Regions from separate parts of the Duganella sp. Root198D2 genome, predicted to be linked through region 1. Evidence: riboswitches for the same ligand, from Rfam matches in the RefSeq annotation. Region 1 holds a riboswitch; the other holds the start of a gene.
The links. Region 1 has a riboswitch for glycine ahead of gcvT (glycine cleavage system aminomethyltransferase GcvT). Riboswitches for the same ligand answer to the same signal wherever they lie in the genome.

Region 1 (15,382 bases):
GTGGAAGCCGAAGTCCATCAGGCGCTTGGCCACGTCTTCGTTGCTGATGCCGGTGGCGTCAGTCAGCGGACGCAGGTCCAGGATGCACTCGTGCGCTACCAGGCCGTCGTGGCCCGAGTACAGGACCGGGAAGTGCGGCGCCAGGCGGCGTGCAACGTAGTTGGCGTTCAGGATCGCGGTTTCTGTTGCGGCGGTCAGGCCTTCACCGCCCATCATGGCGATGTACATCCAGGAGATAGGCAGGATCGATGCGGAGCCGAACGGTGCGGCCGAAATCGAGCCGATGCCGTCTTCGCTGCGCACGTAGCCGTTGGAGCGCTGGTTAGGCAGGAACTTGGCCAGGTGTGCGCCAACGCCGATCGGGCCGACGCCTGGGCCGCCACCGCCGTGCGGGATGCAGAAGGTCTTGTGCAGGTTCAGGTGCGATACGTCGCCGCCGAACGCGCCTGGGCCGGCTACGCCAACCAGTGCGTTCATGTTGGCGCCGTCAACATACACCTGGCCGCCGTGCGAGTGGATGATTTCGCACAGTTCGGTGATGCCGTCTTCGAACACGCCGTGGGTGGAAGGATAGGTCACCATCACGCATGCCAGGTTCTTGGAATGCTGTTCCGCCTTGGCTTTCAGGTCGGCCAGGTCGACGTTGCCCTTGTCGTCGCAGGCAGTAACGACAACCTGCATGCCCACCATGGCGGCCGATGCAGGGTTGGTGCCGTGTGCCGAGGATGGGATCAGGCAGATGTTGCGGTGGCCTTCGCCACGGGACTCGTGGTACTTCTTGATCACCAGCAGGCCGGCGTATTCGCCTTGCGAGCCGGCGTTAGGCTGCAGCGAGACAGCGGCGTAGCCGGTCACGGCGCACAGCATTTCTTCCAGCTGGGCGATCATTTCTCGGTAGCCGACGGTCTGGTCGTTTGGCGCGAATGGGTGGATGGTCGAGAACTCCGGCCAGGTCACCGGGATCATTTCGCTGGTGGCGTTCAGCTTCATGGTGCAGGAACCCAGCGGGATCATAGTGCGGTCCAGCGCCAGGTCCTTGTCGGCCAGGGAGCGCAGGTAGCGCAGCATTTCGGTTTCGCTGTGGTAGCGGTTGAAGGTCGGGTGCTCCAGGTACGCGGAGGTACGCACCAGCGCTTCAGGGAAGCTGGTGCCGACCGCTGCCTCCACTGCGTCGAAGTCAGGGGCAGCCTTGCCGCCGCTGAACACGTTCCACAGTGCGGCCAGGGTGTCGCGGTCGCAGGTTTCGTCGAGCGATACGCCGACGTGCTTGGCGTCGATCTTGCGCAGGTTGATGCCGGCGGCAACAGCGGCGGCGTGCAGCGCGTCGGCCTTGTCGGTGGCGACGGTCAGGGTGTCGAAGAAGGATTCGTTGACCGAGTAGCCCAGGGACTTCAGGTTGGCAGCCAGGATGCCGGCGTAGCGGTGGGTGCGTTCGGCGATCTGCTTCAGGCCATTAGGGCCGTGGTAGACGGCGTACATGGAAGCCATCACGGCCAGCAGCACCTGTGCGGTACAGATGTTGGAGGTCGCTTTTTCGCGGCGGATGTGCTGTTCGCGGGTCTGCAGGGCCAGGCGGTAAGCCTTATTGCCGTTCTGGTCCACGGTCACGCCCACCAGGCGGCCCGGCATGGAGCGCTTGTACTCGTCGCGGGTCGCCATGTAGCCGGCGTGCGGGCCGCCAAAGCCCAGCGGTACGCCGAAGCGCTGCGAGTTGCCGACTACCACGTCGGCGCCCCATTCGCCCGGAGGGGTCAGCATGGTCAGGGCCAGCAGGTCGGCGGCAACGATCACCATGGCGCCGGAAGCTTTAACGGTTTCAACGGCGGCGCGGTAGTCGCGCACAACGCCGTTCACGCCCGGGTACTGCAGCAGCACGCCGAAGGCGTCGGTGACGCCGGCCAGTTCGGACGGGTCGAAGGTCTTGACGGTGATGCCCAGCGGCTCGGCGCGGGTCTGCACCACTTCCAGGGTCTGCGGCAGCACGTCGTTGGCGACGTAGAAGGTGTTCGACTTGGACTTGCCGACGCGCTGGATCAGGGTCATGGCTTCGGCAGCGGCGGTGCCTTCGTCCAGCATGGACGAGTTGGCGATGGCCATGCCGGTCAGGTCGATCAGCACCTGCTGGAAGTTCAGGATCGCTTCCAGGCGGCCCTGGGAGATCTCTGGCTGGTACGGGGTGTAGGCGGTATACCAGGCCGGATTTTCGAAGATGTTACGCAATACCACGCCCGGGGTGTGGGCGTTGTAGTAGCCCTGGCCGATCAGGGATTTCAGCACCTTGTTCTTGGAGGCGATGCCTCTCAGCTTGGCCAGCGCTTCGTTTTCCGGCAGCGGCTGGATGAATTGGCCAAGGGGCAGGGCGCTCTTGTTGCGGATGCCTGGCGGGACGATGGCGTCGATCAGGGCGGCGCGGCTTGCGTAGCCGAGCACGTCCAGCATCTGCTGCTGTTCTGCGGCTTCCGGGCCGATGTGGCGGGCGATGAAAGCATCGCGGGCTTCAAGTTGGGTCAGGCTGGTGCGGGTCATGGTGGGAAATCTCTTGGCCAGAATGTGAAAAGGGCCCGCACACAGCGGGCCCGATAATGCAGTAATTAGTGCGCTACGTTGCCGTAAGCAGTTGCGTCCAGCAGGCCGTTGATGGCGCCGGCATCGCTAGGCTTGATCTTGAACAGCCAGTTCGCGTAAGCGTCGGCGTTGATCGATTCAGGTGCGCCGACCACGGCGTCGTTTACGGCAACCACTTCGCCCGAAACCGGGGCGTAGATGTCGGAAGCGGCTTTCACCGATTCCACCACGGCAGCGTCGTCGCCGGCGGTGAAGGATGCGCCTACTTTTGGCAGCTCGACGAACACGATGTCGCCCAGGGCATCTTGCGCGAATTCGGTGATGCCGACGGTCACGGTGCCGTCTGCTTCAGCGCGTACCCACTCGTGGGACTCGGTGTACTTCAGGTCTGCTGGAATGTTGCTCATATTGGCTCCAAGGCTAAGGTTATTGTTTGGTTCTGCAGAATTCTGGCTCAAGCAACCAGGATTTTACCGTTACGGACGAAAGGCAGCTTCACGACGGTGGCGGCCAGCTTCTTGTCGCGGATTTCCACGTGCACGGTGTCGCCCACGGTCACGCCCATCGGCACGCGCGCCAGCGCGATTGCCTGCTGCATGGTCGGGGAGAAGGTGCCGGAAGTGATTTCGCCAGCTTCGCCGTTGGCGGCGATGACTTTCTGGTGGGCGCGCAGCACGCCGCCTTTTTCGCGCAGGATCAGGCCGACGAACTGGGCGTTCTGGCCCTTGGCTTGCAGGGCTGCCTTGCCGATGAAGTCGCGCTCGGAGACCAGGTCGATGGTCCATGCCAGGCCGGCGTCCAGCGGGTTCACGGTTTCGTCCATGTCCTGGCCGTACAGGTTCATGCCGGCTTCCAGGCGCAGGGTGTCGCGCGCGCCCAGGCCTGCCGGCTTGACGCCGGCGGCATTCAGGGCGTGCCACAGGTTTTCAGCCTGTTCTGCCGCCACGCCGATTTCAAAACCGTCTTCACCGGTGTAGCCGGTGCGGGCCACCATGGCTTCGCCGAAGGCGGTGCCTGGCACCAGGGCCACGTTGAACGGCTTCATTTCTGCGGTAGCCGCTTTGGCTTGCGGAATAACTTCCCATACCTTGGCGCGGGCGTTCGGGCCCTGCACGGCGATCAGGGCCATGGCGTTGGCGCCGTCGCGGCGTTGGGTGATGGCCAGGCCGGCGCCGGTGGCTGCGTTCTGCTTCTCCATCCAGGCGATGTCTTTTTCCGCGGTGCCGGCGTTGACCACCAGGCGGAACCATTCTTCGTTGATGAAGTAGATGATCAGGTCGTCGATGACGGTGCCTTCCGGGGTCAGCATGCAGGAGTAGAGGGCTTTGCCCGATACCTGCAGCTTGTCGACGTTGTTGGCGACCAGGCCGCGCAGGAAGGAACGTACGTTGGCACCCTTGATGTCAACCACGCACATGTGGGCCACGTCGAACATGCCGACGTCGCTGCGCACGGCGTGGTGCTCTTCGATCTGGGAGCCGTAGTTGACCGGCATGTCCCAGCCGCCGAAGTCGACCATGCGGGCGCCAAGGGCACGATGAGCGTTGTTGAGTGGGGTTGCTTTGAGCGTCATTGATACCTCAGGGCAGAGAATAGGGGTTAATAAACGTAAACATGAATACGCCTACCCCTCTGTCCTTGGTACCTGAGAGATAACGGGAAGGTATTCCCGCACGCCCCTTCGGTGGGCCCCGCGCCATGGCGGGCCGCTCTCCAGAGTTTTAGCCCCACCCGCCAGCTTGCTGGCGGGGTTGGCCCCCTGACCGGTCCTTTTGCCTGAGAGTTTCTGGGTAATGCCCCTTCGGCGCCAGCGTACGCTGGTCTCTCCCGATCAAGACTTGCGACTATATGACAGGAGGACAATAAAGTCAATCTTGACGCCCCTTTGGAACCGCCTGCGCTAGAATGGCCGGACATCCATTTACAGAGTGGAGCGACCATGAGCGAAGAAAAGCAAAAGCGCGATACGGAGGCCTGGTTCACCCTGTCCGGCGACGTGAACAGCGATATGGTGCACCGCATGTTCGACGCGGTGGCGGACATGACGGAGGACGGCATTGAAATCGCGCACATCCTGATCCAGTCCAACGGCGGCTACGTCAGCGACGGCCTGTGCCTGCACAATTACCTGCGCAACTTGCCCATCAAGATCATCACTTATAACGGCGGCGCGGTAGCTTCAATTGCCGTGATCCTGTTCCTGTCCGGCGAGGAGCGCTATGCCAGCGAAACAGCGCGTTTCATGGTGCATAAGTCCCACGCCAGCGCGCCGCATGGCGCCCGGCCGGATGCGCTGCGCATCATTGTCGAGGGCTTGCAGGCTGATGATGCGCGCACCGAGGCGATCCTGCGCAAGCACGTGCAGCTGACCGACGAACATTGGAATATCCACGCCTATTCCGACCTGCACCTGACCGCCCCGGAGGCTGCCAAAGTGGGCCTGGTAAACGCGGTCGCCGACTTCAAGCCGCCCAAAGGCAAGCGCGTGACGAATATCTGAAACGACAAGGGCCTGGAAGCATGCTTCCAGGCCCCTCGTGCGCCGCGGCTCATCTAGCGATTGCCGCTGCGGCTGGCCGGTGTTTTCTTGTCCGTCTTGCTTTGGCGGCCGGTATCGGACTGCTGGCTGCCCGATTGCGCGCCCGAACGCGAACCCTGGTCGGCACTTTGGCGGGTGCCTGGGCTCGAACTCTGTTTGCTGGTTTTTTTCCTGGATTTCATGACAGTTCCTTTCTGAAGGATCGGAACTTCATCTTGCTTTGTGTAATAGTAAAGGTGAATCGGAATGCAACGGCCAGGTTTGTAGGATTTATCCTGCACCATCGTGGTGCAAACTCAACAATTTCTCCACAGCACCCTAAATATTTCGAAATTCTCTTCGTTTACCTATTGCCACTTGGCAATAATCTGCGACAATGTGAATAACCACCAAAGCCAGGCCAGACCATGCTTCCAGAAAACCCAACATCTTCGGCGCCTAAAAAAGCGGTCACGCCGCGGCATGCCTTGCTGGAAAACCTGATTGGCCTGGTGAATAAACACATCAGCGAGCAGTTCGTCGCCTTGTCGACGACCTGGGCCGGCGAGCTGGTCGATGCCGACCATGCTGTCGACGTCAAGACCCTGCAGGCGCGCCTGCGCGCCGGCAATCGCCTGCGCACCGACCATTACGCCTTCCTCGGCATTTTCGCCAAGCAGCTCGAAAATGACCTGCGGCTGGAAATCGCCCAGCTGGCGCCTGGCCAGAAGGCGCCGGCCCGCAAGTTGACAGACGCGCTGTCGCTGGTATCCATGGAAGAGATGGATACCAAGGTCACCCTGAACAGTTTCAGCAAGGCGTTCGAGGTGAAGTACTCGGACGGCCTGGCTACGCTCAATGTGCGCCTTGCCTTCCTGCTGGACCGCGACATCCTGCGCATCAACCAGAATCCTTTCCGTCCCGAAGTCTTCCTCGGCGCCTTCCAGCAGGCGTGGATCGATTTCATCAAGGATGAGGAAGCGAATGAGCTGATCAAGCCATTCCTGCGCCCGGAACAATTCTTTGATTTCGGCAGCATGCTCGAAGAGCTGAGCAGCGCGCTCGAGCGCAAAGGCGTCGGTCCCGGCTCGGTCGAAAAACACAAGTCGCGCCGTGCCGATTCGCACGATGCATCGCAAGCTCCTTCGCGCAAGAAGAACCAGCAGGCTGCACTGGCGGAACAATTGCGCCAGTTCTTTTCGGGCACGGGCGAGGCGCCAGGCGGCGCCGCGGCCGGACCGAGTGGATTTGAACAATTGGGCGACCTTGACCTGTCGCTGCCGACCTTGAGCGTTGCGCCGGGCCTGTATGGCGCGCCGGCGCACACCGCGGATTCCGCCGCGGCCGCAGCACCGGCCATGGGGGCGGCGCCGATGGCTGCTCCTGGCCAGGCAATGCAGGCTCCGGGATTTGTTCCGGGCGCGATGCCCGGCATGGCAATGCCTGCTGGCGTTGGCATGATGCCTGCAGGCGCCGGCATGATGCCAGGTGTTCCTGGCGCTGCGCTGACGGGCGGCATGATGATTCCTGCCGGCGGCGTTGTACCCGGCGGCGGCCTGCCGATCATCTCAGCCCCCGGTGCCGGTGTTGCGGACATGGGAATGCAGGGTGGGGTAGTGGCTGCGGGCGTCCCGGGCGGGATGATGGGCGGCGTTGCGGTGCCGGGCGTGCCGGGCGGCGTGGCCGTGCCTGCGGGTGGCTGGGTGCAAGGACCGGCACAGGGTTTCCATGGCGGCGCCAATAACGAAGCAGCCCAGCGCGCATCGTTGATCAACGCCAAAGAGCCGCTGATGAATTTCCTGGCGCAGTTGCAGCGCGGTGTGCCGTCGGGCGCCGTGTTCACCAGTGCCGATAGCGGCGCGATGCCGGCGCCGGGCATGGGCCTGGCATCCGGTTTCGCGGCTGGCCCCATGCAGGCTGGCGGCGGTGCGATGCCGGCTCCAGGCCTGGCAGCGGCCGGCGGCTCGATGGGTAATGTATTCCTGCTGCCGCAGATCAAGGAGCAGGCGCCTGCGGGGAGCCTGACGCGCGCCGACGAAGGCACCATCGACCTGTTGTCGGCGGTGTTCGATACCGTCTTCCGCGATACCAGCATTTCGCCGGAAATCCGCAACCTGATCCGCTTCCTGCAGATTCCTGTGCTGAAGGCTGCGCTGGTCGACAAGAATTTCTTCTTCCAGGAAGCCCACCCTGCGCGCCGCATGATCGACCTGCTGTCGCGCATGGGCTGGGAGCAGCACAAGGATCCTGACGATCCGCTGTATAAAGCCATGCAGCGCAGCGTGGAAATGGTCAGCCAGGACCACGAAGAAGAGATGACGGTGTTCACCGAGGCGGTGAACGAGCTGGAAGCGTCCATCAAGGCGGAGGAGGCCGCAGCGGCCGCCGCCATGGCGGAGCCGATTGCACAGGCGCTCAAGCAGGAAAAAATGTCGGTGGCCGCGAAGTCGGCCAAGGATGCCGTGGCGCTGCGCATCGGTACCGGCGAAGTGGTGGCGATTGTCGAAGCCTTCCTCGAGAACAAGTGGGTGTCGGTGCTGACCATCGCCTATAGTGTCGAGGGTGAAAAGCCGGGCGCCGTCAACAACGCCACCCAGACCATGGATGACCTGATCTGGAGCGTGCGTCCGAAGATTACCCAGGACGAGCGCAAGAAGCTCATTTCCAAGCTGCCTACCTTGCTGTCCACGCTGAACAAGTGGCTGGATGTGGTCAAGTGGCAGGACGCCGACCGCTTGCAATTCTTCGCCGAACTGGCGGAATGCCATGCCTCCATCGTGCGCGCTCCGATCGAAATGTCGCCTGAGCGCCAGGTCGAACTCGCGATGGAAGTGGCGAAAAAGGATGCCGAGCGGCGCATGCAGCTGCAGGTTGTCGCCGAAGTGAAGTCGGAAGAGGCGCCGCCGCCGGATGACGATGCGGCGATCGAGGTGGATAGCCTGGCGCGCGGCATGTGGCTCGAATTCGACCAGCAGGACGGCAGCCAGCGAAAAGTCAAGCTGGCCTGGATCAGCCCACTGAAGACGCTTTATATCTTCTCCACCACGGGCCGCCAGGAGGCCTTCTCGATCACCGGCGAAGCCATGGCGGAGCAATTCCGCAAGGGTACCGTGCGCCTGATCCGCACCGAGGGTGTGGTGGCGGCCGCCCTGTCGATGGCCATGGGCGGGGTCGCAGCTGTCAACGACGACCACCACGACCTGCCGGCCAACGGCACTTCGTCTTAAGTCTTGCGCAGGGCGGCCAGCAGGCCGTCCGATGCGTCCTCGATGTAGTCCAGCACCAAATCGAAGCCGTTCGCGCCTTCGTAATACGGATCGGGCACCACGTCTGATCCGGAGTGCGAGGCAAACTCCATGAAAAGCCTGACCTTATGGCGATGTTGCGCAGGGCAGGCGCGCAGCAGCGCCTCCAGGTTGTCGTGATCCATCGCCAGCACGTAATCAAAGCGCTCGAAGTCTTCGGCCGCGACTTCGCGGGCGCGCTGGGGGCTCAGGTCGTAGCCGCGGGCTGCCGCATGCCGGGTTGAGCGCGGGTCAGGCGGGTTGCCAATATGGTATGCATGGGTGCCCGCGGAATCGATGTGCAGATCGAGTCCGGCGGCCTGGGCGCGGGCGCGGAATACACCCTCCGCGGTCGGGGAGCGACAAATGTTACCCATGCATACAAACAGGATGGCGGTTCTGGTCTTCATTTTGTTCTTGCTATACAGGGAAAATGGTATGATTAGCCACTTTTTTAACACGTCCCAGCGGGCGAAGTACAGATAAAACGTGCGTCTATCTTCCATTAAATTGTCGGGATTTAAGTCGTTCGTCGATCCCACCAATTTCCAGGTACCCGGACAGCTGGTCGGCGTGGTTGGTCCAAACGGTTGCGGCAAGTCCAATATTATCGACGCGGTGCGCTGGGTGCTGGGCGAATCGAAGGCCTCCGAGCTGCGCGGCGAGTCGATGCAGGACGTGATTTTCAACGGTTCCACCCATCGCAAGCCAGCCGGCCGCGCTTCCGTGGAACTGGTGTTCGACAACAACGAGGGCAAGGCGTCCGGCCAATGGGGCCAGTACGCCGAGATTGCGGTCAAGCGCACGCTGACGCGCGACGGTACCTCCACCTACTACATCAACGGCCAGCCGGTGCGCCGGCGCGATATCCAGGACATCTTCCTCGGCACCGGCCTCGGCCCGCGCGCTTACGCGATTATCGGCCAGGGCATGATCTCGCGCATCATCGAGTCGCGTCCGGAAGAACTGCGCGTCTTCCTGGAGGAGGCGGCAGGCGTATCGAAGTACAAGGAACGCCGCCGCGAAACGGAAAACCGCCTGCACGATACGCGTGAAAACCTGCTGCGGGTGGACGATATCCTGCGCGAGCTGAATAGCAACCTGGAAAAGCTGGAAGGCCAGGCGGCGGTGGCAACCAGGTTCCACCAGCTGCAATCCGACCAGGAAGAGAAACAGAAGCTGCTCTGGCTGCTGCGCAAGAACGAGGCGCAGGCCGAGCAGGCGAAGTACTTCCGCGACATGGAACAGGCGCAGAACGACCTGGAAGAGCAGACCGCGAAGCTGCGCAATGTGGAACTGACCCTGGAGCAGATGCGCCAGGCGCACTTCGCCGTCGGCGACCGCCTGCACCAGGCGCAGGGCCACCTGTACCAGACCAATGCCGAAATCGGCAGCCTGGAAGCGCAGATCAAGTTCGTCATCGAGTCGCGCAGCCGCCTGCAGCAGCAGCTTGCCACCCTGACCGCGCAGCGCGACCAGTGGGCGCAGCAGGCGGAGGAATATGGCGGCCAGGTCGCTGAAGCGGAAATCAACCTGGAAGAGCTGTCGGCGCGCGTGGAAGAGGCGCGCATGCTGGCGGAGCAGAAGGGCGAATTGCTGCCGGTGCTGGAGCAGGAGTGGCGCGAGGCGCAGACCCGGAGCACCGAGTCGCGTGCGCGCATCATGCAGGCGCAGCAGCAGCTGGAGCTGGAATCAGCGCACCAGCGCAATGCATCCAACATCCTGGCTGGCCTGGCAACGCGCAAGGAGCGCCTGCAGCAGGAGAAGGGCGGGCTGGCGATGCCCGATTCCTCGCACCTGTCCAACCTGAAGATGCAGCTGGAAGAAAAGCAGCAGTCGCTGGAAGAGCAGAACATGATGCTCGAGGAAGCGCTGGAGCAGCAGCCAAAGCTGGAAGAAGAGCGCCAGGCGGCGCAAGCTGGCGTGCAATCCGAGTCTGCCGCGACGCACCAGCTGGAAGCGCGCCTGAATGCGCTGCGCCAGCTGCAGGAGCGGGTGCAGACCGAGGGCAAGATCACGCCCTGGCTGCAAAAGCATGAGCTGAACGAGCTGCCGCGCCTGTGGCAGAAGCTGGATATCGAGGAGGGCTGGGAAACCGCGCTCGAAGCCGTGCTGCGCGAACGCACTTCGGCACTGCAGGTATCGAACATCGAGTGGGCCAAGCACTTCTTCAACGATGCCCCGCCCGCCAAACTGGCCTTGTTCGCGCCTGCCGCTGCGGGCGCCGCGCCTGCGCCTGCCGGCGACGCGGCCCTGCGCCCGTTCATCGACTTGCTGAAGCTGAACGACCCGGGCTTGCGCGCCGTGCTGCAGGACTGGCTGCACAACGTGTTCCTGGCCGACGACAATGCCGGCGCCTTCGCGGCGCGCGCGACGCTGCCGGCAGGCGGCTGTTTCGTCACCAGGCAGGGCCACCTCATCACCCAGTCGTCGGTGCGCTTCTACGCCGCCGACGACGAGCAGGCCGGCATGCTGGGCCGCCAGCACGAGATCGACAACATCACCAAGCAATTGCGCGCGCAATCGATGCTGGCGGAGGAGGCCCGCAGCCGCGCCGTGCGCGCCGACGCCGCGCTGGGCAACCACAGCCGCCTGTTGACCGAACTGCGTGCGAAGGTGCAAAGCCTGACCGCCAGCGTGCACACGCTGCAGCTCGAAGTGGTCAAACTGTCCGAAATCGAAGCGCGCTTCAACCAGCGCAGCAACCAGATCGAGAGCGACCTGGCCGAAATCTCGGCGCAGGAAGAAGAACAGATGCAGGTCAAGCTGGAGTCGGAAGAAAAGTTCGAACAGCTCGACATGGAACTGGGCAACCTGCAAGGCGAACACGAAGACGGCCAGACCGCCTTCATGGCGAAAGAGCAGCGCCTGGCCGACGCCCGCGAAGCCTTGCGCGAACTGGAACGCAAGGCGCAGGAAACCGAATTCGCCGAGAAGTCGGGCCGCAACCGCATCGACGAATTGCGCCGCAGCATTGCCACCGCCACCGCGCAGGTGGCGCAAGTGACGGAAAGCCTGCAAGCCGGCAAACTGGAGCTGGAAGGCCTGGAAGCGGGCACCGCCAACGAAGGCTTGCAGGACTTGCTGGACCGCCGCACGCAGCAGGAACGCGCGCTGGCCGACGCCCGCCATGAACTCGACCAGATCACGCAGCAGCTGCGCCAGTTCGAAGACGCGCGCATGCAGGGTGAGCGCAGCCTGCAACCGCAGCGCGACAAGATCACCGAGATGCAGTTGAAGGAGCAGGCTGCGCGCCTGAACCAGGAACAGTTCGCGCAGCAGCTGGCTGAGGTGCAGGCCGACGAAGCCGCATTGGCCGAAAAACTGCACCCGGACATGAAGGCATCCTACCTGCAGGGCGAAGTGACGCGCCTGACCAACGCCATTGCCGGCTTGGGCGCCGTCAACCTGGCCGCGCTGGACGAACTGGCCACCGCATCGGAACGCAAGAACTTCCTGGATGCGCAGAACCGCGACCTGAACGAAGCGATTGCGACCCTGGAAGATGCGATCACCAGGATCGACAAGGAGACGCGCGAGCTGCTGCAGGATACTTTCGATCGCGTCAACCAGAGTTTCTCCGAGCTGTTCCCGATCCTGTTCGGCGGCGGCCAGGCGAAACTGACCATGACCGGCGAGGAAATCCTCGACTCCGGCGTGCAGGTCATGGCGCAACCGCCAGGCAAGAAGAACGCCACCATCCACCTGCTGTCCGGCGGCGAAAAAGCGCTGACCGCAACGGCCCTGGTGTTCTCGATGTTCCGTTTGAATCCCGCGCCATTCTGCCTGCTCGACGAGGTGGATGCGCCGTTGGACGATGCCAATACCGAGCGCTTCTGCCGCATGGTCAAGCGCATGTCCGACCAGACCCAATTCCTCTTCATTTCGCACAATAAGATTGCGATGGAGATGGCCAATCAACTGATCGGTGTGACGATGCAGGAACAAGGTGTGTCGCGCATCGTGGCGGTGGACATGGAATCCGCCGCGTCATTTGCTACAGAGGCTCAAGCCGCATGATTACAGATTTCCAAATGAGTTTGATTGCCGCCGGCGGCGTGTTCGTCGTTGGCGTCATCAGCTACAACAAATGGCAGGAGTACAAGCTGAAAAAACGCGTCGAACGCGCCTTCGACGGCCTGCACGATGATGTCCTGATGCGTACCGATGACGGCGTGCGCGCCGAACCGCGCTTCCACCTCGACGATGTACCGATGCCGGATGCCGGCTCTGGCGCGTACGGCGTGCCGGAACATGTCGGTGGCCACGTAGGCAACGTCGCTGCGCCGAACATTGCGCCGGATAGCGACGAAGCGGGGCTGCCGACCCGCACCGCCGATGCCGGTGTGCCGGCCGAAGAACTGGCCACTTGCCTGGTCGACCCGCTGATCGATTGCCTGCTGCCGCTGGAACTGGAAGCGCCTGCGCGCGGCGAGAAACTGCTGCCGGCCCTGCAGAAGCTGCGCTTTGTCGGCAACAAGCCGATTCATTTCATCGGCCTGGCCGTGAGCGGCGACTGGGAGCCGGTGCGCCATGGCGTGGTCTACACCAAGCTGCAAGGCGGCGTGCAGCTGGCCAGCCGCAGCACCGCACTGAACGAACTGGAATACTCGGAGCTGGTGACCCGCCTGCGCAGCGTTTCCGACGAGATCGGCGCCGAACCGCAGATCCCCGACATGATCGAAGTCATGCAGGATGCCAAGAACCTGCACCGCTTCGTGGCCAACCACGACGCGCAGCTGGGCGTCAACCTGGCTTCCAACGGCGCCCCGTGGAATATCGCGACCCTGCTGGGCGCGCTGGAAAAACTGGGCTTCGACGTGCGTCCTGACGGCCGCTATGCAATGCCGGACGGCGAGGGCGGCTACCTGTTCTCGCTCTCGACCAACGTCACGCTGGCCGAGGAAACCACGTCGCGCCTGACGCTGTTGCTGGACGTACCTTGCGTCGCTCCGGCACGCGACGGCTTCGGTTCGATGATCGGCTGCGCCAAGAACCTGATGGTGCGCCTGGATGCGACCATCGTCGACGATGCCAACCAGCCGCTGGCCGACGAAACACTGGCCAGCATCGCCGGCCAGGTGCGCGAGTTCTACGACGATATGGCGGCATCGGATATTCCGGCCGGCTCCACCCGCGCGCTGCGCCTGTTCAGTTAAGCAGAAACATGAGCAACACCCAACACGCAACACCCGCCGAACGCGCAGCCTGGCTGGCCGCGGAGCTGAACCGCCACCTGCACGCCTACCACGTGCTGGACGCGCCTACCATTCCGGATGCCGAATACGACAAGCTGTTCGGCGAGCTGCAATCGATCGAAGCGGCGCACCCGGAACTGCAGGCGCCCGATTCGCCGACCCTGCGCGTTGGCGCGCCGCCGCTGGACGACTTTGCCTCCGTCACGCACGCCGTGCCGATGCTGTCGCTGAATAACGGTTTCAACGGCGAAGATATCGAGAACTTCGACCGCCGCGTGCGCGAAGGCCTCGATGCGGTCCAATTGGTCGAATACGCCACCGAAGCCAAGTTCGACGGCCTGGCCATCAACCTGCGCTATGAAGACGGAGTGTTCGTGCAAGCGGCTACGCGCGGCGATGGCTACACCGGCGAGGATGTCACCGCCAATATCCGCACCATCAAAGGGATCCCGCTGCGCCTGATTGGCGACGCGCCGCCTGTGCTCGAAGTGCGGGGTGAAGTGCTGATGTTCAAGGCCGATTTCGCCGCCCTGAACGCGCGCCAGCGAGAACTGGGCCAGAAGGAGTTCGTCAACCCGCGCAATGCCGCCGCCGGCGCATTGCGCCAGCTAGATTCGCGCATCACCGCGCAGCGCAAGCTGAGTTTCTATGCCTACGGTATTGGCGAGCTGTCCGGCGCCGAGCTGCCCGCCACGCACAGCGCGCTGCTGGACTGGTATGCCGAACTTGGCCTGCCGGTGTGCGCCGAGCGCGAGGTGGTGCGCGGCAAGGATGGCTTGCTGGGCTACTACGAGCGTATCGGCAAGGCCCGCCCGGCGCTGCCATACGAGATCGACGGCGTGGTGTACAAGACCAACCGCTTCGAAGACCAGCGTGCGCTGGGCTTCGTCTCGCGCGCGCCGCGTTTCGCGCTGGCGCATAAATTCCCGGCTGAAGAAGCGCTGACCACGGTGCAGGCAATTGAGGTGCAGGTTGGCCGTACCGGCGCGATTACGCCGGTGGCGCGCCTGGCGCCGGTGTTCGTCGGCGGTGTGACGGTCACCAATGCTACGCTGCATAACGAAGACGAAGTGCGCCGCAAGGATGTGCGCGTGGGCGATACCGTCATCGTGCGCCGCGCCGGCGACGTGATCCCGGAAGTGCTGTCCGTGGTGCTGGAAAAGCGCCCGGCGCCGGAACCGCTGATGTGGGCGCTGCCAAGCGAATGCCCGGTGTGCGGTTCGCACGTGGTGCGGGAAGCGGATGAAGCCGTGGCGCGCTGCTCCGGTGGCCTGTTCTGTTCCGCCCAGCGCAAGGAAGCGATCCGCCACTTCTGCGGCCGCCGCATGATGGATATTGAAGGACTGGGCGACCGCTACATCGACAACCTGGTGGAATGCAAGCTGGTTGCCGGCGTGGCGGACCTGTACCGCCTGACCTTGGACGACCTGCTGAAAATGAAGCGCCTGGCCGACGAGCGTGAGGGCACGACGCCGGAAACGGCGGCGCAGGGCAAGGTGCCGACCAAGTGGGCCGAAAACCTGCTGGACGCCATCGCGGCCGCCAAGAACCCGCCGCTGGAGCGCCTGCTGTTCGCGCTGGGCATTCGCCACGTCGGCGAGTCGACCGCCAAGACGCTGGCCGACTGGCTGGGCAAGCTGGACCTGATCCGCAAGGCGCCGGTAGCCGTGTTGCGCGTGCTGCCCGATATCGGCGGCACCGTGGCTGAATCGATTGCCGACTTCTTCGCCGAAGAGCGCAACCAGCAAGCGCTGGACGCCTTGCTGGCTGCAGGCGTGGCGCCGAAAGGCGAGCGCGCACCGAAAGCAGCCCTGCGT
Region 2 (15,382 bases), on a different contig from region 1:
TCCCCTTGGCCTGGACGCGCGCGACGCGCTCGCAAGCATCTGGATCGGCAACCGGACCCGCATCCCGGCCCACTACGACCTGCCCGACAACCTGGCCTGCGTGACTGCCGGCAGACGCAGGTTCACGCTGTTCCCGCCAGGCCAATTGGCGAACCTGTACGTCGGCCCACTGGACTTCACGCCGGCCGGCCAGCCAATCAGCCTGGTCGACTTGCACCAGCCGGACCTCGAACGCTTCCCCCGCTTCAGCGAAGCAATGCGCCATGCGCAATGCGCCGAACTGGAGCCAGGTGATGCCATCTTCATCCCCAGCATGTGGTGGCACCATGTCGAAGCGCTGGAGTGCTTCAATGTGCTGGTCAATTACTGGTGGCGCCAGTCGCCGCCTTACATGGACACGCCCGTCAATGCGCTCATGCTGTCGCTGCTCTCGATCCGCGACTTGCCGCCAGAACAGCGCAGCGCATGGCAGGAGATCTTCCGTCATTACGTATTCGAGGCCGATGAACGAACGGCAGCCCACGTTCCAGAGGGCGCCCGGGGTATGCTCGGCCCGATCGACGACAACGCAGCTCGCATGCTGCGCGCCCAGTTGCTCAAGAAAATCAACCGATAAGCGGAGACCCGAAGTGAGAGATGAACAATCCCGGCGCCGCCCAGTGCGGCGCGTTGTCATTGCAGGTGGCGGGACCGCCGGCTGGATGGTTGCCGCAGCGATTTCGCGCAGCCTTGGCAAAGTGCTGGACATCAAGCTGGTGGAGTCGGACGAAATCGGCACCGTTGGTGTCGGCGAGGCGACCATCCCGAGCCTGCTGAATTTCCACCGGCTGCTGGAGATCGATGAACAGGAATTCATGGCTGCCACCAAGGCCACCTTCAAGCTGGGCATCAGCTTCGAGAACTGGCGCAACGTCAACGAAGACTATATCCATTCCTTCGGCATGACGGGTACCGATCACTGGACCGCCGGATTCAATCATTTCTGGCATAAGGGCCGCGAACGCAAGCTGGCCGGCGACTACGGCGACTACTGCCTGGAGCTGAAAGCCGCGCAAATGAACCGTTTTGGCCACCTGCCATGCGAAGGCATCAACTACGCCTATCATCTCGACGCCAGCGCTTATGCACGATACCTGCGCAGATATTCGGAAGGCTACGGCGCACGGCGCATCGAAGGCAGGATCGCCAAGGTCCACACCGATGCCGCCAGCGGCTGCATCACGGCCCTGCAGCTCGATTCCGGCGCCATGCTCGAGGGCGACCTGTTCATCGATTGCACCGGTTTCCGCGCCTTGCTGGCCGGCGAAACCCTGGGCGCTGAGTTTGAAGACTGGTCGCAGTGGCTGCACAACGACAGCGCGATCGCAGTCCAGACTTCCTCCAGCGGGCCAGCCGTGCCTTACACGCGGGCCATCGCCCACGAATGGGGCTGGCAGTGGCGCATCCCGCTGCAGCACCGCGTCGGCAATGGCATTGTTTTCTCCAGCAAGTTCGTCGACGACGAAACCGCACGCGCCAGGCTGATGTCGAATATCACCGGTGAGCAGCTGGTGCAGCCGCGCGTGATCCGCTTCAAGCCCGGACAGCGCCGCAAAGTCTGGAACAAGAACTGCATTGCGATCGGCCTGGCCAGCGGCTTCCTGGAACCGATTGAATCGACCAGCATCCACCTTATCCAGCGCGGCATCATCCGCCTGCTGCAGATGTTCCCTTCAAATGGCATCTTCCAGTCGGAGATCGACGAATACAACACGCAGGCATGGAGCGAGATCGAGCATATCCGCGATTTCATCATCCTGCACTACAAGGTCACGAACCGGCGCGACGCGGCGTTCTGGCGCCATTGCGCCGCCATGGAGGTGCCGGCGTCGCTGCGCCATCGCATCGACATGTTCCGCGAAACAGGCCGCGTGTTCCGCCTGTCAAATGAACTGTTTGCCGAAAACTCCTGGGTCCAAGTGATGCTGGGACAGGGCATCACGCCGATGCAGCACCACCCGTCCGCGGATTTGATGGGCGACGCTGAGCTGTCCTGCTTCCTCGACAGCATCCGCAGCAATGTGGCACGTACTGTGGTGCAGCTGCCGCCGCACCAGCAGTACTTGGAGAACTACTGCGCGGCGTACATGGAAGAGTACTTGGCGCCGAAGTAAAAATGAAGGCATAGCAGGCGGCCGGCAGCATGAAGGACGCCTGCACACCGATCGAATCGGCCAGCGCGCCCTGCGCGAACGGCACCAGTGCGCCGCCGACAATGGCCATGCACAGGATGCCCGAGCCCTGCCCCGTGTACTTGCCCAGTCCATTCAGCGCCATACTGAAAATGGTCGGGAACATGATCGAATTGCACAGGCCAACTGCCAGGACCGCCCACATCGCAACGCTTCCCTTGCCGAATACGGCGCCCAGCACCAGCGCGATCGCCAGCAAGGAATTAAATGCCAGCGTCTTGCCAGGGCTGACAACGCGCATCACGACGAAGCCGATGAAACGTCCCACCATCGCACCGCCCCAATAGATGCTGACGTAATGCGCGGCGTCGGCGTGCGACAGGCCGGCAATATGCGGCTCGCCGAGGAAATTGATCAGGAAGCTGCCGATACTGACTTCCGCGCCCACATACAGGAAGATGCCGATTGCTCCCAGTACCAGGTGGCGATGCGCCCACGCGGAACCATGTCCTTCGCCCGGTAGCGACGCATCGCCGCTATCGGCAATCTGCGGCAGCCTGGCGGCGAGAAACAACACAGCCAGCAGCGCCAGCGCAGCGGCCAACCCCAGGTAAGGACCACGCACGGTCGCTGCATTCGCCGCGGCGCCAGCAGCCGCGCCAACCGCCGACAGGATCAGCAGGCCGCCGACGGAAGGACCAATGGTGGTGCCGAGCGAATTGAAGGCCTGGGTCAGCGTCAGGCGGCTCGATGCCGTACGCGCCGCGCCAAGCACGGTCACGTAGGGATTGGCGGCCACCTGCAGGATGGTGATGCCCGATGCCAGCACAAAGAAAGCAAACAGGAACAGGCCGTAGCCACCGAACGAGGCGGGATAGAACAGCGCGCAGCCGCCGGCGGCAATCAGCAAGCCGGTCACCGCGCCCTTCTGGTAGCCGATGCGGCGAATCAGCGCTCCCGCCGGCAGCGAAACGATGAAGTACGCGCCGAAGAAGCAGAACTGCACCAGCATTGCCTGCACATAGGTCAGCGTGTAGATCGCCTTCAAGTGCGGGATCAGGACATCGTTCAGGGACGTGATCAAGCCCCACATGAAGAACAGGATGGTAACGATCACCAGCGCGCTCGTGTTGGCGTTGTCCTGCGTGCCGCCAGCCGCATGCTGCTGCGCGACGTTAGATGAGTCAGGGGCAATGCTCGCCATTTAGTTCTCCTTGGTCAGTTCTTCGCAACGTACCGCATCGGCGGCGCCAGCTGCACCGCCGGCGATTTCGATGTTGGCGATGGCTACGGCAAACGGGGCGCCGGCGCTGATGGCAAACGGCTTGTCCAGGCGCTCCAGCTGCAAGCCGCGCGCAGTGAAGCAGGCCAGGGGAAGTTTGATGCTCCGCTTGCCCTTGCCTGCAATGCGGGCGAACAGCCTGGTCGCATCCAATGCGGTATCTTGCATTGTCAGCATGACTTTACCCTGCGGCGGGGCGGCCACGACAGCATCGAATTGCAAGACCCCGTCGCGTACGGCGGCAGGCGGCAGCACGATCGGTTTGGCGCCCTGCGCGACCAGCGCCGCTCCGGCCGGAGCTCCCGCCGACCATGTAACCTGCTTGGCGTCCTGCTGCGTGTTCACCTGCGCCGTCTGCACCGTGATGCCCGGCAGGCGGAAAGACGCATTCAAATCGGCGCCCAATGCCAGTTGCTGGCTGCCGCTGCGGATCGACAACGGGAAGCTGGCGCGGTCTGCCTGTCCGTGCACCGTCACGGTATTGCTCGAACCACAGCCGCCCGGAGCGTAGGAAGTATCAAGTGTTCCCAGCTTCGACCGCTGCCCTTTGCGCAAGCCATAGTTCAAGGCGAACAGCGGTGTATAGCCTGCGTCGCCAAAGTTCAAAGGCGTCTGGCAAGCCGATTGGGGCCAGGAGAAGGACAATTTGCCGCCGAAGGCGTAGTTGCGCGGGCCCGCAACCAGCAGGTCGGATACGCCCTTGCCTTCGGTGCCAGGCAGCCACGCCGCGATGAATGTGTCGGACAGGTTGAGCAAGTCGTTCACGAACAGGGGACGGCCCGCAACGAACACGGTGATTACCGGCTTGCCTTGGCCCGCCACTGCTTCCAGGACGGCAAGGTCTTCCGGATACCGGCTGCTGTGCCGCAGCGTGCCCGAGGGACCTATATCGCCGTCGCCTTCCGCATAGGGGCGCTCGCCAATGACCGCAATCACGGCATCGAAGCGCGACAGGTCAACGCCTTTCGCGTCAACGCTGAATTCCACATTGCCCTGTCCCGCAGCAGCGCGAATACCTGTGAGGATGCTGTCCGCATTCGGGAAGTCGGCATTGGTATTGTCAGTACCCTGCCAGGTCAGCGACCAGCCGCCGGTCTGGTTGGGGATGTCGTCTGCGCTCTTGCCCACCACCAGGATTTTCCTGCCGCGTGCCAGCGGCAGCGCCGGCCCTTCGTTTTTCAACAGCACCAGCGATTCACGCACGGCGCGGCGCGCCAGTTCGCGATCCTGCAAGGCAGCATCCTTGCCGGCATAAATGTTCTGCGAAGGTTTTTTGTCGAACAGTCCCGCGCGCAGCTTGACGCGCAGGATGCGGGTCACCGCATCGTCGATACGGGACATCGGGATCTCCCCCGCTTTCACCTGGGCAATGGTGTTGGCGATGAAAGCCTTCCAGTCATCCGGAACCATGATCATGTCGAGCCCCGCATTGATCGCCTGCGGGCAGCTATCGTTGCGGCATCCCGGCACTTCGGCAATGCCATTCCAGTCGCTGACCACGAAGCCGTCGAAGCCCATCTTGGTCTTCAGCACATCGGTCAGCAACTCGCGGCTGCCATGCACTTTTACGCCATTCCAGCTATTGAACGACGCCATGACCGTCTGCGCACCTTCCGCCAGCGCCGGCATATAGCCTGCGCCGTGGAGGTTGAGCAAGTCCGCCGGCGAGGACTTGTTGTTGCCGCGATCCTTGCCCTGGTCGGTGCCGCCGTCGCCGACGAAATGCTTGGCGCTTGCCAGCACGTTGGCATCGGTCTTGAAGCGGCCCTGCAGGCCTTTCACGTATTCGCCCGCATACTGTGCCACCAGCTTGCCATCTTCGGAGAAGCTTTCGTAAGTACGTCCCCAGCGATCGTCGCGCACCACAGCGATAGTCGGACCAAAAACCCAGGCGATGCCAGTGGCCCGTACCGCCTTGCCGGTCGCAGCACCAATCTCATAGGCGAGCTTGGGGTTATGCGCCGCGCCGAGGCCGATATTGTGCGGGAACAGCGTGGCGCCAAAGACGTTGCTGTTGCCGTGAATGGCGTCGATGCCCCATACCACGGGCACCTTGACCGCCATATCGGTCGCCATCGACGCATCGTGGTATTTCTGCGCCAGGGCCAGCCACTCCGCCGCGTTGGCGCGCTTGTTCCCATTCGGCCAGCTGCCGCCGCCATTCAGCACCGAGCCAATGTAGTAGCGCCGAACGTCGTCGGGCGCGACGGTCTTGATCTCGGGCTGGGTCATTTGCCCGATTTTCTGTTCCAGCGTCATCTTGCCGACGATATCGGCAACGCGCTTCTCTAGCGCCGCGTCGGCCTTGATTGCGCTGCTTACGTGCGGCCAGTCGGCCAGCGGTGCAGCGCCCGCCGCGAGCGCCATGGCCATCGCAGCGGCCAGCAGTGAAACCTGTTTCATCCTGTCTCCTTTTACGGCTGTTGCAGGAAGGCGCGATACCACTTGGCGCTGTCCTTCAGCCTTCGTTCTTGTGTTGTGTAATCGATGTGGACCAGACCAAAACGGCGCAGGTAGCCTTCCGCCCACTCAAAGTTGTCGACCAGGCTCCAGGCGAAATAGCCCTTTACCGGTACGCCGGCCGCAATCGCGTCCTTCATTGCGCCCAGGTGGCGCGCCAGGTAGCGTCGACGGCCAACGTCGGCCACGCTGCCATCGGCCAGCACTTCATCGTCGTAGCAGGAGCCGTTCTCGGTGATGTATAACTCCTTCGGCGCGTAATCGGCATGAATGCGGCCAAGCAGCTCGCTCATGCCTTCCGGCGCCACTTCCCAGCCCATGGCGGTGATCTGCGCGCCGGCTGGCGGCGGCAGCACGCGTGCATCCAGCGGCTCGTGGCCGGGCGCGTCTGCTACCGTCTCGGGGAAATAATAGTTCACGCCCATGAAATCGGTCGTCGCCGCGATCGTCTCCATGTCTCCCTCGTGCACCACCGGCGCCGCTGCGCCCACCTCTTGCAGCGTCGCCGCTGGATAGCCGCGTCCGTGCAGCGGATCGAGGAACCAGCGGTAGCGCAGGCCGTCGTGGCGCTCGCAGGCCGCCCGATCGGCCTCTCCAGTGCTGGCTGCGCGTAGCGGATGCAGGCTGAGGGAAATGCCGACCCGCGCGCCTGGCACGTTCTCGCGGATCAGCGGAACTGCCTTGCCGTGCGAGAGCAGCACATGGTGGCAGACCTGCAGGGCGGTGCTGAAATCGGTCAGCCCCGGCGCATGCAGCCCTTCGAAATTACCCAGGATGGCGGTGCACCAGGGCTCGTTGTGCGTGATCCAATGCCGCACCCGGTCGCCCAGGCGGCGCGATACCGCGTCGACAAATTCGAGGTAGCGCTGCACCGTGTCGCGCTCGGCCCAGCCGCCGCGGTCCTGCAGGTACTGCGGCAAATCCCAGTGGTACAAGGTAGCCCAGGGCTGGATGCCGCGCTCCAGCATGCCGTCCACCAGGCGCGAATAGAAATCCAGGCCCTTCTGGTTGGGTGCCGCGCCGAATTCGGAGACGATGCGCGGCCATGCAATCGAAAAACGGTAGGCGTTCAGGCCCATGTCGCGCGCGATATCCATATCTTCCGGCCAGCGGTGGTAATGGTCGCAGGCCACCAGGCCGCTCGAACCGTCGCGCACCTTGCCGGGCGTGGCGGCAAAGCGGTCCCAGATCGATTCCGCCCGCCCATCTTCGCGTCCGGCCCCCTCGATCTGATAGGACGAGGTGGCGCAGCCCCACAGGAAGTCGCGCGCGAAGTCGCTGCGCGCCGGGGCGCCTGGTTCAATCTGGTCTGGAGTAGTCATATTCAGTAGTGTACAGGATTTGGAAAGGTTTCCACATTCACTCGAAAAAAAGGGCGCAAGCGCCCCCTTTTGCAGGTTCAGTTCATGCGACAGCCTTGCGCTTGACACTGGCCGCCTTGGCCAGGGAAGCGCGCAGCGTGACCGTCACAGGGAAGCTGCGCGTCACCGTGCGCCGCAAGTCGTAACAGCGGTTCAGCAAAGCGCTCAAGCCATTCATCGTCATTTCACGCCAAGGCATATGGACGGTGGTCAGGCGCGGCGCGGAAAACTCCGCACTCGGCGTATCGTCGTAAGCGATGACGGACAAGTCATTTGGCACGCGGATACCCGCCTCCTGGAAGTAGGACAGCGCGCCGACCGCCATTTCGTCGTTGGCGCAGAACAGGGCCGTGCAGCGATGCCCCGATTCCACCAGTTCCTTGGCCGCGGCCCAGCCACCGGCCGGCGAGAAGTCGCTCTCGGCAACCCACATGCGGCTGGTATCGATGCCGCCGTCCTGCAACTCCGCCATGAAGCCCTCGACGCGCGCCACGTTGTCGGCGAGGCGCGACGGGCCTGCCACCACGGCGATATCGCGATGCTTGTGGTCCAGTAATGCGCGCGCGGCCAGCCGGCCGCCAAGCTTATGGTCCAAAGTGAAGCACTGGTCCGGAATGCTGGCCAGGTTGTGGTTCAGCACCACGATCCTGCCCTGCTGCGCACCCATGGCCGCGACGTCTTCGTCCAGCAAAGCGCTGGTCATCACGATCAGGCCGTCGCAGCCGCGTTCCATCAGGAACTGTATGCCGTCCTTGGCCTGCTTGCGTTCATCGCCCAGGCCCACCCCAAAGGCCACCACCATATGCAGGCCGGCAGTGCGCAGCTCCGTGTCAATGATCTGCAGGATGGGCGTGTAGAAGGTGCCGCTCAGGACTGGAATATAAACACCGATCATCTGGCTGGTGCCGGTCAACAGCGTGCGCGCCGCATGCGACGGGCGAAATCCCAGTTCGTCGATTGCCTTCTTTACCTTTTCAAGCGTGGCTGGCGACACCGAGCCTTTGCCGCTGACGACACGGGAGGCGGTGCCCAAACCTACGCCCGCCAAGCGGGCTACGTCTTTGATAGTGGCCACTGGAATCCTTTTCTTCTTATAACGTCATCGCGAGCATACTTGAAGCGCCCGCCAAATCAAAGCGCTTGCCGCTGTCCGGATCGAACAGCGACGCGCGTTGTGCATCAATCTCGAATGCGACCGCATCATCCGGCGCAACTGCGCGGCCACCCTGCAGGATGCACGACAGCTGCTTGCCGCTGCAATCCAGCCACACCACGCGGTGGGCGCCCATCGGCTCCACCAGGGTCACCCTGCCTTGCAGCGAACCGCCCGGCGCCAGCGAAATGTGTTCCGGACGCACGCCCAAAACGGCCTTGCGCCCGGCCATCGCAGCAGCCATCCCGCCCAGCGCCAGCCGCAGGCCACCGCCAGAGAACATGCCGCCTGCGCCGACTTCGCCGTCAATGAAATTCATGGCCGGCGCACCAAGAAAACCGGCGACGAACAGGTTCGCGGGCCGTTCGTATACTTCGCCCGGCGTGCCGACCTGCTGGACCTGCCCCGCACGCATCACGACAATGCGGCTGGCGAGCGTCATCGCCTCCACCTGGTCGTGCGTCACATAAATCATGGTGGCGCCCAGTTGCTGGTGCAGCAGCTTGAGTTCGCGCCGCAAATCCGTGCGCAGCTTGGCGTCGAGGTTGGAAAGCGGTTCATCGAACAGGTAGACGCTGGCCTCGCGGACCAAGGCACGGCCAATCGCCACCCTTTGCCGCTGCCCGCCCGACAGGGCCGCCGGCTTGCGGCCAAGCAGTTCGCCCAAATGCAGCATCGCGGCCACGCGGTCCACGCGGCGTTTGATCTCCGCCTTCGCCACGCCCGCAATGCGCAGGCCAAACGACATATTCTTCTCGACCGTCATGGTGGGGTACAGGGCATATGACTGGAACACCATGCCGATCTCGCGCTCGCTCGGGTCCGTACGCGACATGTCCTTGCCGCCGATCTCGATCGTGCCGCCGCTGGTTTCCGTCAGCCCCGCGATACTATGCAACAGCGTCGACTTGCCGCAACCGGAAGGCCCCAGCAGGACCAGGAATTCGCCCTCCTCCACCTCCAGGTCGAGGTCCCGGATGATGGCGTTCCCGCCCAAGGTAATGTCCAGCTTTTTAAGACTTACGTTCGACATCCGTTCAACCTTTCACTGCGCCGGCAGCGATGCCGCGCACGAACCAGCGGCCCGACAAGAAATAGATCGTCAATGGCACCAGCGCCGTCAGGATCGTGGCGGCCATATTGACGTTGTAAAGACGGGTTCCCGTCGTCGTGTTGATCACATTGTTCAACTGCACCGTCATCGGCAGGTTGTCGCGGCCCGCAAACACCAGGCCGAGGATGTAATCGTTCCACACGCCTGTGAGCTGCATGATCGCCGCCACCACCAGCATCGGCGCCGACAGGGGCAGCATCACATGCCAGAAAATGCGCCAGAAGCCGCCGCCGTCGATGCGCGCGGCATGGAACAGCTCCTGCGGCAGCGCCGCATAGTAATTGCGGAAAAGCAGCGTCAATACCGGCATGCCGAACACCAGGTGCACGATTACGATTGCCGGCAGCGAACCAAACACGCCCAGGCCGGCCATCATGCGCACCAGCGGGTAGATCATCACCTGCACCGGCACAAAGGCACCCAGCAGCAAGATGCCGAACAGCAGGCTGGCGCCGCGCGGCCGCCAGAAAGACAAAGCGTAGCCATTCAGCGCACCGAGCGCGATCGGCACAACCGTGCTTGGCACAGCGATGCGTACCGAGTTCCAGAACCCGCCCTGCACGCCCTCGCAGGCAGCGCCGGTGCAGGCCTCGCTCCAGGCAGCACGCCAAGCATCCAGTGTAGGGGCCAACGGCAATGCAAAGATATTCCCCAGCCGGATTTCATCCATCGACTTCAATGAAGTAGCCAGCATCACGTATAGCGGCAGCAGGAAGAACAGCGCCGCACTGGCCAGGAAGGCATATAGCCCGATGCGCGCCGCCTTCATGCCGCGCCTTTCCGGCTGCGGGCATAGGCCCACGGCGCCAGCAAAGCGAGTACCGTCAGCAGCAACACCACGGCGCCGGCCGAGGCCAGGCCGATATTCGCGCGCAGGAACAGGTGGTCCATGATGAATTTCGCCGGCACTTCGCTGGCTGTGCCGGGCCCGCCCTGGGTCATTGACACGACGGCATCGTACAGCTTCACCACCATGGTCGCCAGCAGGATGAACACCGTCGCCAGTGTCGGCGCCAACATTGGCAGCACAATGGAAACGTAGACGCGCCAAACTGGTATGCCATCCAGCCGCGCCGCTTTCCAGATCTCAGGATCGACGCCGCGCAGGCCAGCCAGCATCAGCGCCATCACAAAGCCCGAGGCCTGCCACACTGATGCCAGCACGACCGTGTAGAGAACCATATCCTGGTCTACCAGCCAGTCGATCTCGACACCGGGAATACCTCCCGGCGTCAATATCCACTGCCATACAAGCCCGGTCGCGACAAACGACATCGCATACGGATACAGGAACACGGTACGCAATGCGCCCTCACCTGCCACCTGTCGGTCGATCGCGGCGGCCAGCAGGAAACCGATCACCATGCAGGCCAGCACGAACAGCAGTCCAAACAGCGCCAGGTTTTGCAGCGACAAGAGCCAGCGCTCGTTGTCGAACAAGCGCTCGTACTGCGCCATACCGACCAGCTTACTGGTCGCGATGCTGCGCGAACTGGTGAGCGATACATAGAACGTCCAGGCGAACGAGCCCAGATAGCCCACGCAAACCGTCAGCAACATCGGCAACAGCGCCGCATAGGACATGGCTCGGCGCACTGCTTAGTTCCTCAATGCTGCGGCCAGCGCCTTCTGCGCTTTGTCCACCGGCATCGACGTGTTCCAGTAAGCGGTCAACGCATCCTGCACCGCACCGTTCTGGTCAGGCGTCAGATAAATTTCGGGCGCGCCGGCCTGGCGATTACGGTCGCGCATGATGGCGGCGCCAGCCCGCGCACAGACGTCGAGCTGGCTGGTATCGGCATCGGCGCGCGGCGGCACCGAGCCTTTCAGCTTGTTGAAGTTCACCTGGGTTGCGGGCGCCAGCAGCACTTTCGCCATCAGCTTTTGTGCCTGCTGTACCTCCGCGCTTTCCGAGCGCGGGAAGACAAACGCATCGCCCTGAATCAGGTAAGGCGAATTCACGCCGAGGCCAGGAATGCAGCCGTAATCGACGCCGGGTGCCATTTTCGCATTGCTGAATTCACCCTTGGCCCAATCGCCCATGATTTGCACGCCGGCTTTGCCGCTGACCAGCATCGCAGTCGCATCATTCCAGTTGCGGCCCGGCGAGGCTGGATCGACGTAGGACTGCAGCCGCTTGTAGGCCAGCAGCACCTTGCGTACCGCTTCCGAGTTGATCGCGCGCTGGTCGCGGTCGCGCATCACCTGCAGGTAGAGCTGGCGCCCGCCCATATTCGCCAGCAGCGACGCAAACAGGATGTGTTCCTGCCATGCCTGCCCGCCGTGCGCCAACGGCACCAGTCCGGCGGCCTTCAGCTTATCCAGTGCCGCATACAGTTCATCGACGGTTGCAGGTTCCTTTAGAATGCCAGCCTTCTTGAACGCGGCCTTGGAATACCAGATCCACGTCTGCATGTGGACGTTCATCGGCATCGCGTAATAATGGCCATCGATGCGGATGGTGTTCACGATCGGTTCCGGCAGCGTGGATTCCCAGTGCTCCTGGCGCGCCACGTCGTCCAGCTGCACCAGCATGTCCTGGTCCACGATATCGAGGAACTGTTTGGAGATATTGAACTGCGCGGCGGCCGGCGCCTTGCCGCCAACCATGCGGTTAAGCGTGACTGCACGGGCCTGTTCGCCGCCGGCAATCGCAGTATCGATCCAGGTGCCGCCGGCGGCACGGTAGGCGTTCGCGAGCTGCTTGACGGCAGCGGATTCGCCGCCTGACGTCCACCAGTGGATCACTTCCGCGCTCGGCCCGGCAGCCTGCGCGGATGCGGCGCCGAGCGCCATTGCACAAGCAAATAACTGCTTAAACATCCCGTCTCCTGTAGTGTGCTGCTTATTTTTGGAAACGTTACCAATTTCACGGGCGGGTGTCAACAGAATAACAGGAAAGGCCCTCATGGCGAAAACGCAACGTGTACCGGAAAACGATTGAAATCGTATAAATCCCTGGGCTATCCTGTTTTTGCTGCCGGCGCACGCCGGTCGCGCGATCGGGAGAGTTTGTCCCACCCATGGACAACGCCGAAGGAGCAAGCCGCCCCCGGAATCTCTCAGGCCCAAGGACCGGTCGCGTGTTTTCAAAACTCTGAAGAGCCGCCGGCAAAGCAGCGCTGGCGCACCGAAGGAGCAAGCAGGCCGCCAACGCCTGTGAAACTCTCAGGTCCAGCACAGAGGGGGCAGTCACCTCGCACCTCAAAGATATCTGACCAACCTTCAGAGGAGTAGTCACATGCATATGCATCGACTCTGGCTGCGCATTGCCTGCGCAGCGATGATAGCCGCCCCGTTCCTGGCAAAAGCAGACAACGGCGCGGCATTGCAGGCCGCCAAACGCGGACTCGCACAATTCGCCGAGCACCAGCAGGCGATCCGTCCCGGTAGTGCACCGGTCGATTTCCCGCTCGATATCACGGACGTGGGCGACTTGAAGCAAGCCACGGTCGGCCATGGCTTTGAGGTCTACACTGTGGATCCGAAAGAACTGCTGGCACGCGGCGACCTGGCCTCCCTGGCCAAACCGACAGGCGAATGGCGCTTCGTCATTTCCTTGCACGGAAAGCCGATCGGGCTGGCGACTGTGCAGCAAGTGAACGGCCGCTATGAAACCGTCGCATATGGCGCTTCAGTGCTGGCGAAAGACGTGGATGCCGCCATGGCCGTCCACGGCAACGGCGCGCGCTCCAACCTGCGCTTCATCCGCATCTACCAGGCACGTGCCGACCTGCTGGAAGTTGACCGCGCCAGGTTCGCCCCGCTGCATTCAGCCCGCGAATCGCTGCTGCTGCAGAAGAACGGCAGCCAGCTGGTCGAAGGCGCCGATTTGCTGGAGCCGTTGCGCGCCGCAGTCAAAGCCAACATCGAAGCATTCCGCTAAGGAGGAGCCGAACATGAAAATCGCAAAAATCGCGGCCGGCGCTGCGCTGGTGCTTGCCCTGCCCTCCGCCTTTGCTCAATGGCGCACGCTGAACGTTCCGTTGACCATCCAGGAGCACAGCCAGTGGTGCTGGTCAGCCTCCAGCAAAGCGGTGCTGAATTTTTACAACCGGACGCCGAGCCAATGCCAGATCGTGAACTGGGCCTACGGCATCAATTACGCCTGCGGCAACAGCACCTTCAACTGGAACAGCTACGCCAATCGCCCGAACAATATGTACGGCACTTCGGGCAGCGTGCAGAACATCCTGGGAAATTGGGGCGTTTCGAATACGGCGATCAACAACTACCTGTCGTGGAATTCGGTGGTGAATGAGATCAATGGCAACCGCCCCTTCGTGATCCGCTACGGCTGGAGCAGCGGCGGCGGCCATATCATGGTGGGACGCGGCTATGAAACTTACAACGGAACCAACTACATCTACATCATGAATCCGTGGCCAGGCGAGGGGCAGACTTACCGCACCTTTGCTTCTGCTGTCAGCGCATCCGACCATAATTGGACGCATACGCAGCGCATGAACGTCAGCCCTTGATTGAAAAAACCCGCCGGGACCGACCCGGCGGGCTTTTTCGCTTTAGTTGCTACCGCCCAGCTGCTCCAGCTTGGCCGCCCACTTTTTCGACTCGTCTACATTACGGGCCGTCCCCACGCCGTTTTCAAGCAGGTAGACCAACTTGCGGATGGCAGTGACTTCGCCCTGCTCCGCCGCCTGCCGATAGTAGACTGCGGCCTGGGTGTAATCCTTCTTCACGCCCTGGCCCATCCAGTACATGCCTGCCAGCCGTACCTGCGCCTGTGCGCTACCCAGCTTGGCTGCCTGCTGGTACACGATTGCAGCCTGCGGCATATCAACCGGGCCGCCCTTGCCCAAGTCGAGCATCACAGCGAGGTTGGTCGCGGCATCTTTGTTGTCCTGGGCCGCCGATTTTGTGAACCATGCGCGCGCCTGTGCCAGGTCCTGCGCTACGCCATCGCCGGTGGAGTACAGCAGGCCAGCGTAAAACTGCGCCATTGCGTGCCCTTGTTCAGCCGCTTTCAAGTACCACTCCAGCGCTTGCGCAGGATCTTTCGGCACCGTGTTGCCGGTATGGTAGGCCACAGCGAGGTCATACTGCGCGTTGGCGTCACCAGCGACCGCGCGCTTGCGGATCGGCGCGAGCGGGCCGGCAGCCTGGCGCTCCATGGCCGCAATCAGGGTCAGTGCTTCCTGCGCAGTCTTGCTGCCGGCTGCAGCAGCTTTCTGGTACCACTGCTTGGCCTGCGCCTGGTCGGCAGGAACGCCCCGGCCTTCGAAGTACATGCCCGCCACCTGCTCGATCGCTGCCACGTCGTTCTGCTCGATAGCCTTGCGCAGCAGGGCCAGGGCGCCGGCACCATCCTGCTTGATACCGCGGCCCGCGGCCATCAGGCCGGCAAGCTGGCGCATCGAGGGGACATTGCCCTGGTCGACAGCGCGCGAGTACCACTTCACGGCTTCAACGTCGTTCTGGTCTGTGCCTTGGCCGCGCTCATACATCATGCCCAGGTTGAACTGCACATTGGGGTCATTGCTGCGGGATGCCTGCTCAAAGAAACCACGGAAAGCGCGCGCGTAATTGCCTTTTGCGTACTCTTCGTTAGGGGTGCGGGAAAAAGCCTGTGCATGTGCGAATTGCACGGGGAGATGCAGGCAAGCCAGGAGTGCTACGTACCGAAACTTCGACGCCATATTAGTTACTTGCTAGGTGGAAAATATAAATTATATAAACTCTCCATTAAGCAACATAATATAAATGAAAACTTTGATGCTTTTTAACAACAAGCAACTGGCGCTGCAAAAGCAAAAAGCCCGCTGGCACATGCCTAGCGGGCTTTTCTAATAAGAGCCTGACGATAACCTACTTTCACACTGG

Region 2: it holds a riboswitch for glycine, as region 1 does, so the genes downstream of both, ASE26_RS08930 (hypothetical protein) here and gcvT (glycine cleavage system aminomethyltransferase GcvT) in region 1, are expected to answer to the same signal.

What each region holds. Positions count from the first base shown of each region.
Region 1 is NZ_LMIC01000044.1:46,373-61,754, reverse strand. It holds gene gcvP (aminomethyl-transferring glycine dehydrogenase) at 1-2,526, opposite strand, end outside; gene gcvH (glycine cleavage system protein GcvH) at 2,592-2,972, opposite strand; gene gcvT (glycine cleavage system aminomethyltransferase GcvT) at 3,020-4,138, opposite strand; glycine riboswitch at 4,188-4,292, opposite strand; glycine riboswitch at 4,320-4,405, opposite strand; gene ASE26_RS22165 (ATP-dependent Clp protease proteolytic subunit) at 4,505-5,065, shown strand; gene ASE26_RS30880 (hypothetical protein) at 5,119-5,286, opposite strand; gene ASE26_RS22155 (DUF1631 family protein) at 5,512-8,310, shown strand; gene ASE26_RS22150 (low molecular weight protein-tyrosine-phosphatase) at 8,307-8,777, opposite strand; gene smc (chromosome segregation protein SMC) at 8,857-12,387, shown strand; gene ASE26_RS22140 (cell division protein ZipA C-terminal FtsZ-binding domain-containing protein) at 12,402-13,526, shown strand; gene ligA (NAD-dependent DNA ligase LigA) at 13,535-15,382, shown strand, end outside.
Region 2 is NZ_LMIC01000006.1:162,325-177,706, forward strand. It holds gene ASE26_RS08880 (cupin-like domain-containing protein) at 1-616, shown strand, start outside; gene ASE26_RS08885 (tryptophan halogenase family protein) at 630-2,153, shown strand; partial or broken gene ASE26_RS29770 (sugar MFS transporter) at 2,111-3,375, opposite strand; gene ASE26_RS08895 (glycoside hydrolase family 3 protein) at 3,376-5,856, opposite strand; gene ASE26_RS08900 (GH1 family beta-glucosidase) at 5,868-7,235, opposite strand; gene ASE26_RS08905 (LacI family DNA-binding transcriptional regulator) at 7,318-8,349, opposite strand; gene ASE26_RS08910 (ABC transporter ATP-binding protein) at 8,366-9,460, opposite strand; gene ASE26_RS08915 (carbohydrate ABC transporter permease) at 9,465-10,310, opposite strand; gene ASE26_RS30530 (carbohydrate ABC transporter permease) at 10,307-11,125, opposite strand; gene ASE26_RS30535 (ABC transporter substrate-binding protein) at 11,141-12,364, opposite strand; glycine riboswitch at 12,535-12,629, shown strand; gene ASE26_RS08930 (hypothetical protein) at 12,783-13,427, shown strand; gene ASE26_RS08935 (C39 family peptidase) at 13,441-14,022, shown strand; gene ASE26_RS08940 (SEL1-like repeat protein) at 14,065-15,147, opposite strand; rRNA gene rrf (5S ribosomal RNA) at 15,355-15,382, opposite strand, start outside.